One region of the Paenibacillus sp. J22P15 genome, then DNA from elsewhere that is predicted to be linked to it. Evidence: riboswitches for the same ligand, from Rfam matches in the RefSeq annotation. Region 1 holds a riboswitch; the other holds the start of a gene.

Region 1 (7,554 bases):
AATCTGTTGCTTTAATGCTTCACAGCGTTTATTCGATTAATTATGATGTTAATTTTTAAAATTATTATTTTGCCAGTTAATATTTAACAAATTTAGGTCTTAATTTATAAATTACGATTTAAAACATATATTCTTTTATATTCCATTTAAATCCATCATATATCGTTTTCAAGCGGTATATTTCATGAAAATACTGCATATCCACTTCAATCATAGCAAAAACCTCTGATTTTATTCATTAATTATTTTCTGGAAAAATAGATGTAACGCCCTTCACTTTTACTATTAAATACAACCTCATTACATCTGAATCACTTATACATTTATTATTCCTGTACAAATTTTCATAAAAAATAGTTGTACACGATTAAAACAGCAAAAAAGACCTAACGGCGCATATGCACCGTGTAGGTCCTAATTTAAAGTAATAAATATTTGAAATTAGTAAGTCATACCTGGATAAAGCGGATATTGCGCCGTAAGATCACGAACCATACCACGAGCTTTAGCAAGCACATCTTGATCTTGCGGGCTGTTAAGCACGAGTGTAATAACTTCAGCAATAACCTTCATTGCGCTCTCTTCCATGCCGCGAGCGGTTGCTGCTGGTGTACCAATACGAATACCAGAAGTAACGAACGGACTAGTTGGATCGAATGGAATCGCATTTTTGTTAACGGTAATGCCTACTTCATCAAGAACATGCTCAGCAGCTTTGCCTGTAATGTTCAGACTGCGTGTATCAAGCAGCATCAAGTGGTTGTCTGTACCGCCGGAAACGATGTTGAAACCTTTTGCAACAAGCTCTTCGGAAAGGACTTTCGCATTTTTGACCACTTGTGTTGCATATTGTTTGAATTCAGGTTTAAGCGCTTCGCCGAAAGCAACAGCTTTCGCAGCAATAATATGCATCAATGGACCACCTTGTGAACCAGGGAAAACAGCTTTATCGATAGCTGCAGCCCAAGGTTGACGACAAAGGATCATACCGCCGCGAGGACCGCGAAGGGTTTTGTGTGTTGTCGTTGTTACGAAATGTGCATGCGGCACTGGGCTCGGATGAAGGCCAGCTGCAACTAAACCAGCGATATGAGCCATATCAACCATGAACAATGCGCCAACATCAGTAGCGATTTTGCCAAGCTTCTCGAAATCGATAGTACGCGGATATGCACTTGCGCCTGCCACGATTAAACGAGGACGGTGTTTGAAAGCAAGCTTGCGAACTTCTTCGTAATCGATTGTGAAGGAATCCTCTTGTACGCCATAAGCCACGAAGTTGTAAAGCAAGCCGGATGCATTAACAGGGCTGCCGTGAGTCAAGTGACCGCCATGTGCGAGGTTCATACCTAGAACCGTGTCGCCAGGCTTCAAAGCTGCAAGGTAAACTGCCATGTTCGCTTGTGCGCCGGAGTGAGGCTGCACGTTCGCATGTTCAGCACCGAATAGCTCTTTCGCACGGTTACGAGCGATATCTTCAACGATATCCACATGCTCACAGCCGCCGTAGAAACGTTTGCTTGGGTAACCTTCTGCATATTTGTTCGTTAGTACGCTGCCCATTGCTTCTAATACTGCTTCACTAACAATGTTCTCGGATGCGATAAGCTCGATATTATCACGCTGACGCGTAAGCTCGAGTCCTAATGCTTTCAATACTTCTGGGTCTTGTTTGCGCAAATTTTCCATGATCAAATTCCTCCTCAAATTAGACAGCCTATATTATTAAATGGTTTATAAAATAAAATCATCATGGCTCATCACGCAGCTATTCGCATGCTCCAGTCGATTGCTCTGCCGTAATACTCGTGTCCTGCTCGTATACTGCGCGGGAACCGCCGATTAATTTCGGTCTTGTAACGGCCATCGTAACATGGGCTTCCCCAATCTCACGGATGGACGGACGAACTGGAACAGCTACGCGCTTCAGATGCATGCCAATGAAACTATCACCGATATCGATGCCTGCATGTGCTTGTACCGTTTCCACCAAACAAGGCTCCTTCAGCTGACGATAGGCGTATGCCGCCATGGATCCGCCTGCTTTCGGCACAGGAATTGCACCAACAATTTCGAAGCCCCATCGCTGTGCAACAGCTAGATCAATTACAAGCGCGCGATTCAAATGCTCGCAGCACTGATAAACTGGAATGAAACCTACCTCGCGTCGAACAGCTTCCACGCCTGCGTAAATCTGTGCAGCCGTCTCCATCGTTCCTGCAGTCCCAATGCGGTGACCGAGCACCTCACTAGTACTTACACCGATTACAAGCAGCTGACTCATAACAAGCCCGCCTGCCGACACCAGCTCTCGAACAATGACTTCTACCTGCTCTGCAATGACTCCAAGCTGTACGTTTTCGTTTACGCTCATTGCGATGGCCCCCTAATTAGGACTGGCTGCTGTACTTTTCTTCAATTTGTTTCACTTTATTTACTCGACCGACATGACGCTCCCCGTTCGAGAACGGTGTTTCCAGCCATATACGAACGATTTCCAAAGCCATTCCAGGACCAACAACACGTTCCCCAAGCGCCAAAACATTCGTATCGTTATGCTCCCGTGTTGCTTTGGCTGAGAACATATCATTCACGAGTGCACAACGGATACCGCGTACTTTATTAGCTGCAATCGACATACCAATTCCAGTTCCGCAAATTAGAATACCGCGCTCTGCTTTGCCGCTCGTAACAAGGTCGCATACGGGCAATGCATAGTCTGGATAATCAACCGATTGGTCACAGTTGCAACCAACATCTTCAATTTCATGACCAAGCGATTGAAGATAAGGTACAACCTCGTCCTTCAAACGGTAGCCTGCATGATCGGCACCAATAGCAATTTTCAACGTAAAAGACCTCCTTAGAAATGAAACATCACAGTGCTAGTATACCTATTTTTGCTCAAAAAGACGAAAAAAGAGCAAGACATGCTAATTAGCATGCTGCTCTTTGCCCAGGCGACCGGCCGTATATTCCGATGCTCCACCGTGGTTACCCACTTCCGTCGCCAGTTACATCGGAAACCGTATATTGTCAGTTTATTATAACTGAGACATCTTCAAAAATCAATCCATACTAGCTTAACCCGCTAAAGCTTTCCTCGGGAGATTCATCTTACGTTACGCAGTATTATTTTTTGGTCAGCTTATCCAGCAGCTTCACAAGCGCATCCTCAATTTCATTGGCGCTGCTATTGTAAATTGCGAGCGAACCGCCAAAAGGATCTCCAATATCGAAGCTTGGTATTCTGCGCTCCAGCTCAAGCAAACGTCTTCTTTCTTCCCCAGTCAGCTGCTGACCAAGCGCTTGCTTCATATGGAGCTCTGAATACAACTGCTCCAGCTCCTCAATATCAGCGAGCACACGAGCATCCAGATTCGCATATTCCTTTAACGTATAAACTTTATCGACTGCCTCAGGGTGCCATTGCAGCAGCCCGCGCTTATGGTTGACTGTCATAGTCAAAATAATGTCAGCCCAGCCAACTGCCTCGCTTGTCAGTGCAAGCGAGGTGCTCTTGTGTTCAATATCCCGTTGTTTAAGTGTTTCCACTGCTTGAGCTGACACCGGCAGACCATCGATGGTGGAAATGCCTGCGGAACGAACAGCGACGGTAATCCCTCTCAAAGCAGCCATCCGGCGCAGCATTGCTTCTGCCATCGGCGAGCGGCATGTATTGCCGGTACAAACAAATAAAATACGTTTCACACTGCCCACTCCTTTTGCATTCTATTACAAGCTCTTTATCGATTAAAAAATAAACAAGATGCCGAATACGAACAATATCCCTCCGCCAATAGCCTCTCCATACTCACCAAGTTGGCCGCTCACCTTACGACCAAGCATTAAGCCAAATATAGACATTAGCCCGCCGAGCAGACCAATAAGCAGTACCGTCATCCACATGTTAGCTGCGAACATACCGAGCGTAATTCCTACCGAGAAGGAGTCGATGCTGACACTAAGAGAAAGGACGAGCAAACCCCATAAAGATTTATGATCAAAGGATTGCACCTCTTCCCCGCGCAGTGAGCTATAAATCATATGTCCTCCGAGCAGCACCAGTAAGATCCCTGCCGCAGTCGTGGCAACATCTCCGAGGAGGGCACCAACGTATTGCCCTGTAAAAATGCCTGCCAGCGGCATCAGAATATGGAACAACGCAATCACAACGCCCAGCTTCAAAACATCCCTCAGCCGAATGCCTTTGAGACCAATGCCAAGCCCCAGAGAAAATGCGTCTAGACTGAGTGCCACCGCAATAATGAGCAGCGTCAAAAACTGTCCAGCCTGCAATTGTGCTTCTACCACAGTCTATCTCCTCCATGTCCGCCTGTTTTCTTTACCAAACATATGCGGACATGAGGACAAACATACTACAGCTGCATCAAGCTAATTTATTATTAAAAGTATGATTCTAAAACAATTGCACAATTTCCACCTATACACGAGTTATTCGGTTACCTGCCGCTTTAACAAGTCTATTCATTAGCGCTGCGCCAATGCCCATCTCATCGCAGCCCTCTGCCCAAATGCGCTGCACACCAGCTCCGTCAAAATTACGCAATGCTGCATACAGCTGATGCGCGGCTTCGCCAAGCTCCGCTTCACTTCCTAAGGTCAATACGAGGTCTGCTTCATATCGCTGCAGCCTCTCTTCAAAGGCAAGCACACCCGTTATCTCACCGCGCGCCCTCGCGTCTGCCGCCTGTTCTTGAATGTAAGCTACGACAGCTTCAGAGTCTCCCTGTACAAGCTCGAGCTCACCCTGCGGTGCATAATGCGTATATTTCATGCCCGGAGAACGCGGAGCTGTCTCTGGTTCTTCTACCGAACCGCTCTCGATTATCGCAGAGGGTACAGCTGCCCGCAGCGCTTCAAGTGTAATTCCGCCTGGTCGCAAAATACGGATACCATGCTCGCCATTGAGCTCAATTACAGTCGATTCCAAACCGACACCCGTCGCGCCGTCATCCACAAGACCATCGATGCGCCCATCTAAATCCTCGAGTACATGCTCGGCGAGCGTAGGGCTTGGTCTTCCTGACCGATTTGCACTCGGCGCAGCAACCGGACACGCTGACAACTCAAGCAATGCAAGCGCCGTTCTATGATCCGGAATCCGAATACCCACGGTAGATAGCCCTGCGGTCACGAGCGGCGAGAGCACATGATCACGAACCGGCAGCACAATGGTAAGCGGTCCCGGCCAAAAATGGTCCATAAGCGCCGAGGCCAGCGCTGGATACGGCAGCACTAGCTCATCTAGTTGCTTTCGATCAGCAATATGCACAATTAAGGGGTTGTCCGATGGACGCCCCTTTGCAGTGAAAATTCGTTCGACTGCCGCTGTACATCTTGCATCTGCTCCAAGCCCATAAACAGTCTCTGTCGGGAAAGCAATCAGGCCGCCTTCTCTTAAATGATTCGCAGCTTCCGAAATCTCCCTATGCAGTTGATTATCATGAGCCTGCTTCACGTGCCATACGTTTGTTATCGTCATCTCTATCCTTCAATCCTTGCTTCAAAATGAAATGGTCTAGTCTTTCGCTTATTATAGCATAAGCGTCCATAAACGAGCAGAAACGACAGCTGCGTCTTCACCATTCAAGGCGCAGCTCTCGTTTCTTATGAAAACAATGATTTAATCCAATCGATGAAAGATTTGATCATTTCCCAAAGAAAAAACTTTGCTTCCGGCGCTTCTCCTTGTATTGGTGCGTCAGCAGGAACAGTTTCCAGCGAGGCTGTCTTCACTGTCGAAGCATCTGCGGCAACGGCTTCAGTCTCAGCTTTAGGCGCTGCCAATGCCTCTCCGCTTACAGCGTCAATGAAGCACAGCGGCGGAAACAACACGCACCACCAGTTTTGACCAGCACCTTCACCAAGCGTAATACGAAGTGCTTCATACTCGCCAGCCGGGTAAACTTCATTACCGTACATTTTTGTTGGGAATGGAACCATGCCAAGCTCTGCTGAAAACTCATAATCAAAACCACGGCTCTCCAGTACCTTTGCTGTAATACGTTCAATCTCTGGCATATTAGCGATAATCGTCTGGCGTGCTTCCTCAATCGTTTGAGGACCTGTCACCCAGCTGTTCATCGCTTTAACGATTTCATCCCGAACAAGACGCTTCACGACTTGATCAGCAGGATTATCGGAGTTGGCTAATATACGAAGGCGAATCGCTTCCTGCGGAATTTGCCCGCCTGCGACCGCAGCATCCATTTGCTGAGCTTCCCAGCTCATAATGAGAACGATAATTGCAAAAATAATAAAGCCATATGATTTGCGATAAGCAAGCTTATTTGAATTACTCGAATGAGAAGAAGTAGACTTAGAAATATTAGAATAGGAATGAATAGAATAATGGCTGGACATATAACACAAGCTCCTCTCGTCGCACCCGTCAGTGCGTCTGCTTGCGTTCCGGAACGTATCTATCCGTCATTATGTCCGACAAACGGATTATATAAACCTAGCAATCTATCTATTTTTTTATCATCTCTCGTACGAGCTATTAGTAAACTATGAACATGGAAATAATAAGGAGAGGAGATGCTAAATGGATTTTGAAAAAACCTATTCTTCTTATAAACCGCTGCTCCATTCGATTGCATATCGGATGCTAGGCACGTTTAGCGAGGCTGAAGATTTAGTACAAGATGTACTTGCAGATTACAGTCTTCTAGACGGCAGTGAGATCCAGAATGAAAAAGCTTATCTTGTACGAATGATCACGAATCGTTCTATCAATCTCAGCCAATCAGCACGTAAAAGAAAAGAGATTTATATTGGTCACTGGCTCCCCGAGCCAGATGTCAGCACTTCCAAGCAAGACCCCGCAGAGCTTTACTTGGAGCATGAAACCATTTCCTATGCGCTGCTAGTTATGCTTGAACAGCTTACAGCCGTGGAGCGTGCTGTGTTCATTCTTAGAGAATCCTTGCAGTATGATTACGAGGATATCGCTTCCTGTTTGCATAAAACAGCGGCCAACTGCCGAAAAATATACAGCCGAGCCAAGGAGAAGCTCCAGGCAGAACGGACACAGCTGCCTATAAATCAGACCAAAGCTGAGCCGCTTGCAGCTGCCTTTATGGAGGCTGCTGCCTCTGGAAATTTCAATAAGTTAATATCCATGCTCACGGAAGAAGCAATTCTTATATCTGATGGGGGAGGCAAGGTGCGTGCGGCTATCTTCGCTATTATAAGCAGAGAGCGCGTTATTGCCTTTTTGAAAGGCGTTATACCAAAAAGTTTTATGGGAGATGGTCACCGATTCGCCGTCGTTAACGGGCAAGTCGGTGTCATTGTTATGAAGGCCGGTGCTCCAAGAAGTGTGATCAGCTTTCAGCTAGATGCTTCAGGGCAGAAGTTAGAGCGGATATTTGTAATGTTGAACCCTGACAAGCTGAAGCATGTTCAGGTTGATTAACAGATCAAATAAAAAATCAAATCTTTTGACCGCTGTCACAACCGAGGACTCTGCTTTGTCTTAGATGATGAGAACAAACCATACAAAATGCAGAGGAGAATGAATACCAT
Region 2 (7,554 bases), on a different contig from region 1:
TGATTTTAGGATTTGGCGCGTCTCTATCCTCAACGACTTGTGTGCCGACCCCCAAAAAAAGTCTCACTCTTGTAACGGGTTTTCTAATCAATCGCATTACTCTGGTCTTCGTATCGAACAATACACTATATCGCCGAAGGTCCCTCAGCATTAGCCTCAGTGCAACATCGCGTCCGACGCTAAGTGTTTGCTCAATACATTCCCCACCCATTGTTGACTCCAGATTGACATTGACAGCCGTATTTCTTCTCTTCAATGTTATGGGTCCGGATGTAATAGAAGCTAATGATGGGAGCGGAGAGCCGCCGCAATCGGTTAACAGTGTCACGGTATTGTTGCCATTACGGAGTACATTTACGTCCAATATTCCCTTCAGGATCAGTGCGATCACATCCTTCTCATATGGCTAGACTAATATATGAGGAGAATATGTTTATGGGTCTAGGCATCGATCTCATTTTTCATCGTAGACCATCCCCAACCCATGTGCGGCAAAGCCTCTTTTCCGAACCCAATGCGCGTTTTCCCCAAAAACTTGCCGTTACTTGTGGTACGGTTCACCGCGATTGATCTTCAACTAATCTGCCAGTTAGGTTAATGAAATGAGCAGGCATCCGCTGCGCCTGCTCATCCATGTGTTATTCATCGTTACCCGTTAGTTCAAAAAGCTTATCCAATTATCGCCATATAATCATCTTTGTCATTTTTTTCTATAAGAGTAACGTTACCTTGTTTAACTTTAAATTTCCAATGGCTATAAACAATTATATCGTTAACTTTAGAATTCCAATCTTTTATTAGTGTAACCACGTAAGTATTTTTATCAATTTCAGTAACCTTTGTCGTTAATTCCATATTTGCAGTTCTTCCCATCATTCCTCCTATTGGAACCTTGATTTTCTTAGTTCCGACACCTTTGGGAAAATCCACATTTAAGTGAGGGTCGTTTAACTCAGAAATCTTCGTTGAAGTAAGTTGAATTGCATTTAATTCCCCGGATGTTGTATTACCGCAAGCGATTAATACAATAAGACTTATTAAAGCAGCGGCAGAATATATCGACTTCATTCTTTCACCCTTCCAACACAACTTTTGAAAATGTATATGTAGAAAAAGTCCGGAATACTACTTGCCCAAATTATTAAATATAACTGCCCGTTAGCAGAACGAGGCTGCCGTTTCTTACCGGCAGCCTCGTTCTGGTGATTGTTAAGCTATAGTTCTCCGTTAGTGGAATGGGCTGTTTTCCCGTTCGGCGAGAAACGACAGCCAATTAGATCGGCTGCCGTCTCTATGTGTTTATTAAGCTATAGTAACTCGTTATTCGGTGAAATTGCCCTCCAATAAATGTTGCAAGGGGGCTCCTGCTTGAATATGGGCCTGCCAGGTAACAACAGGGAAATCATCTTAGAACTCAAATAGAGAGACCGAATTTCCAAAGCGGGATTTAGGACGACTTGCCCAGCAGTGGGTTGCCCACTTTATACATGCGAAGCGTTCTACGATAGGTGCGTTTCATCCGGCCCATCTGCCCAGCGAAATAGCTCTCAGGCTTTTGAAGTGCCTCATGAATCGGCACAACCCGACAGCTTCGTTGCTTGTCATCCTCCGAGATACATACCCAAGTCGGAATGTATTCAATTCCTGCAATCCGGACGTAGCCATCGGATGTTTTCCGAATTCGGATACGAACAATAATACCAGATAAAGCGGCATCCTTGCCGTGTAGCCGCGTGGAAATAAAGTTACCCAGTGAGTAGATCGCGAACCGTTTTCTCGTCCGTCCGTCTATATCTTTCACAGTACGGTACACCGCTGGCTGAAGAACATGCGGATGCGCGCCAAGAACCACATCAGCTCCCTGACGAAACAAGAATCGGACCAGCTCCTTTTGGTGGGCAGATGGACTTCGGTGATATTCAAATCCGGTATGCATGCAGACTATAATGAAATCCGATATCCTCCGCAACCGTTTCAAATCCTGTTTCATGCTCATGCGAACAATCTTCTTAACGCCGGCAGGCTGCCCCTTAGGAACGGTATTGCCGTTCGTGTCCCTCGTATACGAGAGTATGCCGATACGAATCCCTCCGGCAACATGAACACAGAGCTTTCGAGACTCATTCCTGTTCCGGTACGTTCCGACATGGGCAATCCCTTTCTTATCAAGTACTTCGAGCGTCCGTTTGAGCCCGCGAACGCCATAATCCATGCAATGGTTATTTGCCGTAGCGAGCACATTGAAACCAATGGTCTTCAAAGCCGAGGCGAAGTTATCCGGACATTTGAAAACCGGATTTCCATTCCTCGGATTCCGAATCGTCTTCGTGTATCCGTCTTCCGATCCACCGGCAAAGGTTGTCTCGAGATTGCCTATCGTCAGATGCGCATCCTTCAGATATTGGGAAACTGGTTCAAACACCTGCTCGAAAGCATAAGGCCCGTTGTCACCTAGTTTATCGCTGGTACGCATTGATCGAATAAGCATCGGCTTCATCAAGAGATCTCCAACCGCGGCAATGATAATATCATCAGACATGCAATCTCCCTTTCTATAGTCTAATTTTTTCTAGACATTATATGTGATTCCACTCGACTTCGACATCTATTAGGAAACTAGTCAATTATCCGGGTAACCAAGCCTCGTAACGCCTCCATTTATTTTGAATAGTCGGTTTAAACGGTTATTTCAAGCATTTAGTTGCAGCTAGCTACAACTGCGCAGTTGCTTCTTTATCCCGTCCCTCGTTTTTAAGGGTTTATCTCACATATACTCACTCATTCGCAAGATTTCGTCACCTTGGATCAAGTCCATCTCAGGAAGCAACGCAGTTGCTGCCTGTTGAGGTGGTGGGCTGGGCATGCGGAAATAGAGGAATACTAGAAAATATTCCCCAGGATGTCTCTACTGCACGCATACTCCACATGATCCCTGGAGGTTCACCCTCCCACAACTCAACGGGTCAATGCCCTTACATTCCTTCGTTATACCTGTCCAAGGTGTGGAGACCGATAGCGTTTAGCGGATGGGTCTGAGCCCTTATGGGACACGAACTCGGTCCTCCGTGCTTTCTTTGTGAAATCCCGAGATGAGTCAATATACGTGATACTTCTTAACTTAAGCTGCTACTGTCCAAGTCAGAACGCTTTTCTCTGGCATGAACGTTTCTCCGCGTTGAACAATACCAACTAGAATTCGTGACAGCTTTCCTATTAACTTAAATATGGATTGCTGCTTTTTCATCTTCTTTTCTTGCAAATTGTGCTCATGCAAATGGCGGAAAACAGGATTATTCCAAACGAGCTAAACGGTTGCAAGATAGAGATATTTTCGCAAACCAGAGTCTCCTCGCTTCGAAAGAACAATGCGTCCTTTACGCTTTCCAGATGTACTTTCGGCCAAATTCAGGCCGACCCCTTCCGCAATACCTGACGTCCATGCGCATACTGCCTTAAATCTCCTGTGCCAGCTAAATGATTCGATTCTGCAGGCGTACACTGTTCGACGCCCAGAATTCGCGATCACTCATCATCGTCCGTAATCGTTGAAACACAACCGATTGACGCGTGTACTCGTAGTAGAAGCCCCGACTGACAGAGTCTGCGATGACAAGAGCATCTTTGGGATCATTTTTTGATGGACTGTTATCCCGGTTTTCTTTGTTTCTCTTGGTCGTAGCAGGGTTAACCATAACCACGTGTAATCCCTTATCTGCTAACCAGTTGGCCAGGTTAAACCAGTAATGTCCGGTTGGCTCCATGCCGATGATGAGCTTCTTTAATCGGTGTTTCTGCAGTAACTCCGTCATCCAGCGGTTCAATTTTTCAAAGCCTTCCATGCTATTTGAGAATGAGAGATGTCGTTTGGAAACCACGATCCCTCGGAAATTCGTAGCTTGCGCGACATGCGTTTCTTTAGCCATGTCGATGCCTACGACGAGATGCGAGGTGGTAATTCGTTCAATCCGTTGATCCGGTTCGATCAGCCAACAAGCTAATCAGCCTAAGGAAATTCTGAAGTTGCGTCGGTTCCTATTAAGCTACACTGTTCGACACCCAGAATTCGCGATCACTCATTATGGTCCGTAAGCGTTGAAACACAAGCGATTGACTCGTGTACTCATAGTAGAAGCCCCGACTTACTGAATCTGCGATGATAAGTGCATCTTTGGGGTCGTTCTTTGATAGACTATTATCTCGATTTTCTTTATTGCGCTTCGTCGTAGCAGGGTTAACCATAACCACGTGTAATTCCTTATCTGCTAACCAGTTGGCCAGGTTAAACCAGTAATGTCCGGTTGGCTCCATGCCGATGATGAGCTTCTTTAGTCGGTGTTTCTGCTGTAACTCCGTCATCCAGCGACTCAATTTTTCAAAGCCTTCAATGCTATTTGAAAATGAGAGATGTCGTTTGGAAACCACGATCCCTCGGATATTCGTAGCTTGTGCGACATGCGTTTCTTTGGCCATGTCGATCCCTACGACAAGATGCGAGGTGGTAATTCGTTCAATCCGTTGATTTTGTACGTCTGATTGCTTAAAGTTCATAGTAATAGCGCCTCCTTGATGGTGTATTGGACAAACCCATCATACCGAGGCGCTCTTTTTTTTGACAAAGGCTATTTCTTAGCCTCAACAGGAATGTTTAGTTGAATGCTTATTTCGAATTTGGAATTGAATATCTTTATTTAAAACATTAACAAACTTTACTAACAATGCGATTTTGTTTTCAGCATTGATACGCTCCTAATAAAAGTCTGCTATTTCATTAATTGAATTGAATAGTGGCAATTCGAAAGGATCACCTTCAAATGGCTTTAGTACACCATTCTGCTCCGATTTGTACGTGTGAATGCAATGACCAATGCCCCTCTTAAATCTGCTGTATTGATAACTATTACGTAAGCAAACTGAAGGGTCGTTGTCATGTGTTTTTAGAATCGACAAACTATACTGTTTACGCTCTGTATTAATCACGGCTGAAATTCTCGGAGTAAAGTGCGGAGCATCAGGTTCAAACTCTCGAAGCATTAAAGATTGTTCAAAAGTCCGGTTATGCTGCAACCCATCATAAATAGTATCAGTTTGATCACCATTTGAGACAATATGCACGTCATCCCAATGCCGGATAGGATAATAAATAATGAGTGAAGGATCTTCCATCTGGGCGGGATCAAATGCTTTGTTCTTTACACTCCATCCATCCAGTTCCAAATACGCGGTTGCGGCTGTTTGCACTTCTCCCCATAATCCAATACACCTGTACATAATGCGACCCGGAAGGAGTCATACCTACGATGAGCGTTCTTCCCGGATATGGATTTTTAAACAAATCGTGTTGAATTGTTTTCATTTGCACTTGCTCCTCTCGAGTAAACATAAAGAGGTAAGGGGAATTTCCCCTTACCTCTGCCCAGGCGTACGGCTCCAACTTATATGCTCCCTCATGGATCTCCATGCTTCGCCAGTCACATATAAGTTCTAAATTACCTCTCATAATAACAATTACTGCCTATAAAATCAATTATTACAAGGATTAACTGGCACCAACCGCTACCACGTTAAACTGCCCGTTAGCTCAACGAGGCTGCCGTTTTGTTTCGGCAGCCTCGTTTTAATGTTTATGGAGCTAACGTTTCCCGTTAGTACAACAAGAAAAGAATTTTATCTGGCTATGCAACTGTATTACTGATAATCGTTAGAAAACCGTTCATTAACGCGTTATCAATTAACTGATTAATGGATTGACTTGCGGTATCACTAAACAAGTACCATTGTTTTTCCGCATCGTCATACATCAAAACCTTTGGGGAGCTTGACAAAGGTTCAGGTGGAAAAGATTCCATTAATGAGTAAATATCAAAGCGTTTTATGCTGTTCCCTATTTGATCTAAAAAATCATATTGCGCATTTTTATAATATGCCCCAGCTTGGACGAGATGAATCTGCCACGAGTAATCAGCTGGAGCTTCGACCTTGCTGCCTTTGTTTTCTACAAAAATATTATAAATTTCTTTGTAATAAGCATTCACATTAATTTGCTGTACTACGCCACCCATAGTCATGTGGTATTCCTGCTGCAATGCTTTCACTTTTATACCGTCTATGATTAATGGCTCGGTATCAACGGTTACGATGGAGTTTTTATAATTGACTGTGCAGCCAAATGCTTCTGAAATAAAGCGAAGTGGAACGATTGTGCGATTATTTTTTATATATGGTTTTACATCAAGCAGTACCGTTTTACCGTTTATGATTGCTGTACTGCTGTTTGGTTTTAATGTTACTTGCATATTGCTTTTAGTGAGAGTAATTTCAGAATTCGACCAATGGACCTTAGCCCCCAAATTTTCACTGATAACACGTAAAGGAACCATTGTACGATTATTCTTAATTTCGGCTTTCACATCGGATGCAATAGCAAAACCATCAACTTTTATTTGAATGTCTGTGTCTGCTGCATAAGTAGTTGACGATGTAATGATTAGAATCAATGCAAAGAGTACTCCCGATAAAACCTTTTTCATTCTAATAGCTCCTTTTATCAAAATTAAATGTGGAAGCTATTTGCCCCAACATTTTTTTGTTCTAGCACTCCTTTCCAAGAGGGTTGTTAATCGGCGGAAGGATCTCCATGTCTGATACTCCTGGAATTCATCATACCCGTAAGTATAGACGCACATCGTTAATAAAAAGTTCCTTTTTTATACAGTTAAATATTAAGCTATACTGCGCGTTAGCTCAATAAAATGAGCAGGCCACCGCAGCGCCTGCTCATCATGTGTGTTTTTCAACTATCGTTTCCCGTTAGCTTAATCACGAAACATTTATTCGATTTTTATTTATCAAAAGGAAGACCGCGAAACCGATAATGTTAAAAAACAAGAAAATCAACGTCCATAAGACACTTGCCTTCCTTGTCGTATGGAACGCAAAGATAATTGCCCAAATTGTGAATAAAGCCCAATAAAGAGCGATTCCCAAAACCAGAATTAAAATGGATATTACATAGTAACCGAATGCTGACGTGTAAACAAACCATTTCCCCATGCCGTTACCGCCGCGATTGTATCCTGCCCATAGCCATTTTGGCGAATCGACTTCTTCAGAGTAGGAATAAACAGGCTTAGCATTATCCAAGTAATTAAATAATTCCTCCCCCTCTAAAGGATTTCCATCCAAACCCTCGGTATAATAAATTTCTACATTGTGAACTCTCTTATTGCTTTGTATGATGGATTCAACTTCTTTTTTTACTTCTTCTGTAATTGATTCGTGGTCTTTTAGACTGTCAATTATCTTTTCGTTAAATCGGTGAGGAAAATCATGACTTATCAAATAATCTCGCTGGTAGAGAAATTGAAACGAAAATATAGAGACGATAAGTACCGTAAAAGCTGCAAGCAACACCCCTTTTGCAAATATCTTTTGTTTGTGATAAAGCTGAGAAATCTCGGAACGCAATTCCTGTTCTCCACCAAAACGTTCCATTGCGAGTTGAACTGCTTCCTGTTCCGATTTCCCTTCTTTCTTCAATTCGTGAACTGCTTCTAG

What was found. Region 1 has a riboswitch for ZMP and ZTP ahead of rpiB (ribose 5-phosphate isomerase B). Riboswitches for the same ligand answer to the same signal wherever they lie in the genome.
Region 2: another riboswitch for ZMP and ZTP. It lies ahead of AC0YN6_RS30010 (IMP cyclohydrolase); the one in region 1 lies ahead of rpiB (ribose 5-phosphate isomerase B).

What each region holds. Positions count from the first base shown of each region.
Region 1 is NZ_JBWDNT010000006.1:161,411-168,964, forward strand. Features, by position in the region: gene AC0YN6_RS15625 (serine hydroxymethyltransferase) at 442-1,689, opposite strand; gene AC0YN6_RS15630 (TIGR01440 family protein) at 1,769-2,374, opposite strand; gene rpiB (ribose 5-phosphate isomerase B) at 2,391-2,849, opposite strand; ZMP/ZTP riboswitch at 2,948-3,028, opposite strand; gene AC0YN6_RS15640 (low molecular weight protein arginine phosphatase) at 3,133-3,711, opposite strand; gene AC0YN6_RS15645 (manganese efflux pump MntP) at 3,754-4,314, opposite strand; gene AC0YN6_RS15650 (L-threonylcarbamoyladenylate synthase) at 4,445-5,506, opposite strand; gene spoIIR (stage II sporulation protein R) at 5,632-6,387, opposite strand; gene AC0YN6_RS15660 (RNA polymerase sigma-70 factor) at 6,572-7,444, shown strand; gene AC0YN6_RS15665 (carboxymuconolactone decarboxylase family protein) at 7,553-7,554, shown strand, end outside.
Region 2 is NZ_JBWDNT010000036.1:8,403-15,956, reverse strand. Features, by position in the region: gene AC0YN6_RS30040 (hypothetical protein) at 1-391, opposite strand, end outside; gene AC0YN6_RS30035 (hypothetical protein) at 670-1,068, opposite strand; gene AC0YN6_RS30030 (CapA family protein) at 1,448-2,539, opposite strand; partial or broken gene AC0YN6_RS30025 (IS110 family transposase) at 3,119-3,986, opposite strand; partial or broken gene AC0YN6_RS30020 (IS110 family transposase) at 4,042-4,548, opposite strand; gene AC0YN6_RS30015 (IMP cyclohydrolase) at 4,747-5,238, opposite strand; gene AC0YN6_RS30010 (IMP cyclohydrolase) at 5,174-5,353, opposite strand; ZMP/ZTP riboswitch at 5,405-5,482, opposite strand; gene AC0YN6_RS30005 (copper amine oxidase N-terminal domain-containing protein) at 5,673-6,527, opposite strand; gene AC0YN6_RS30000 (permease prefix domain 1-containing protein) at 6,817-7,554, opposite strand, start outside.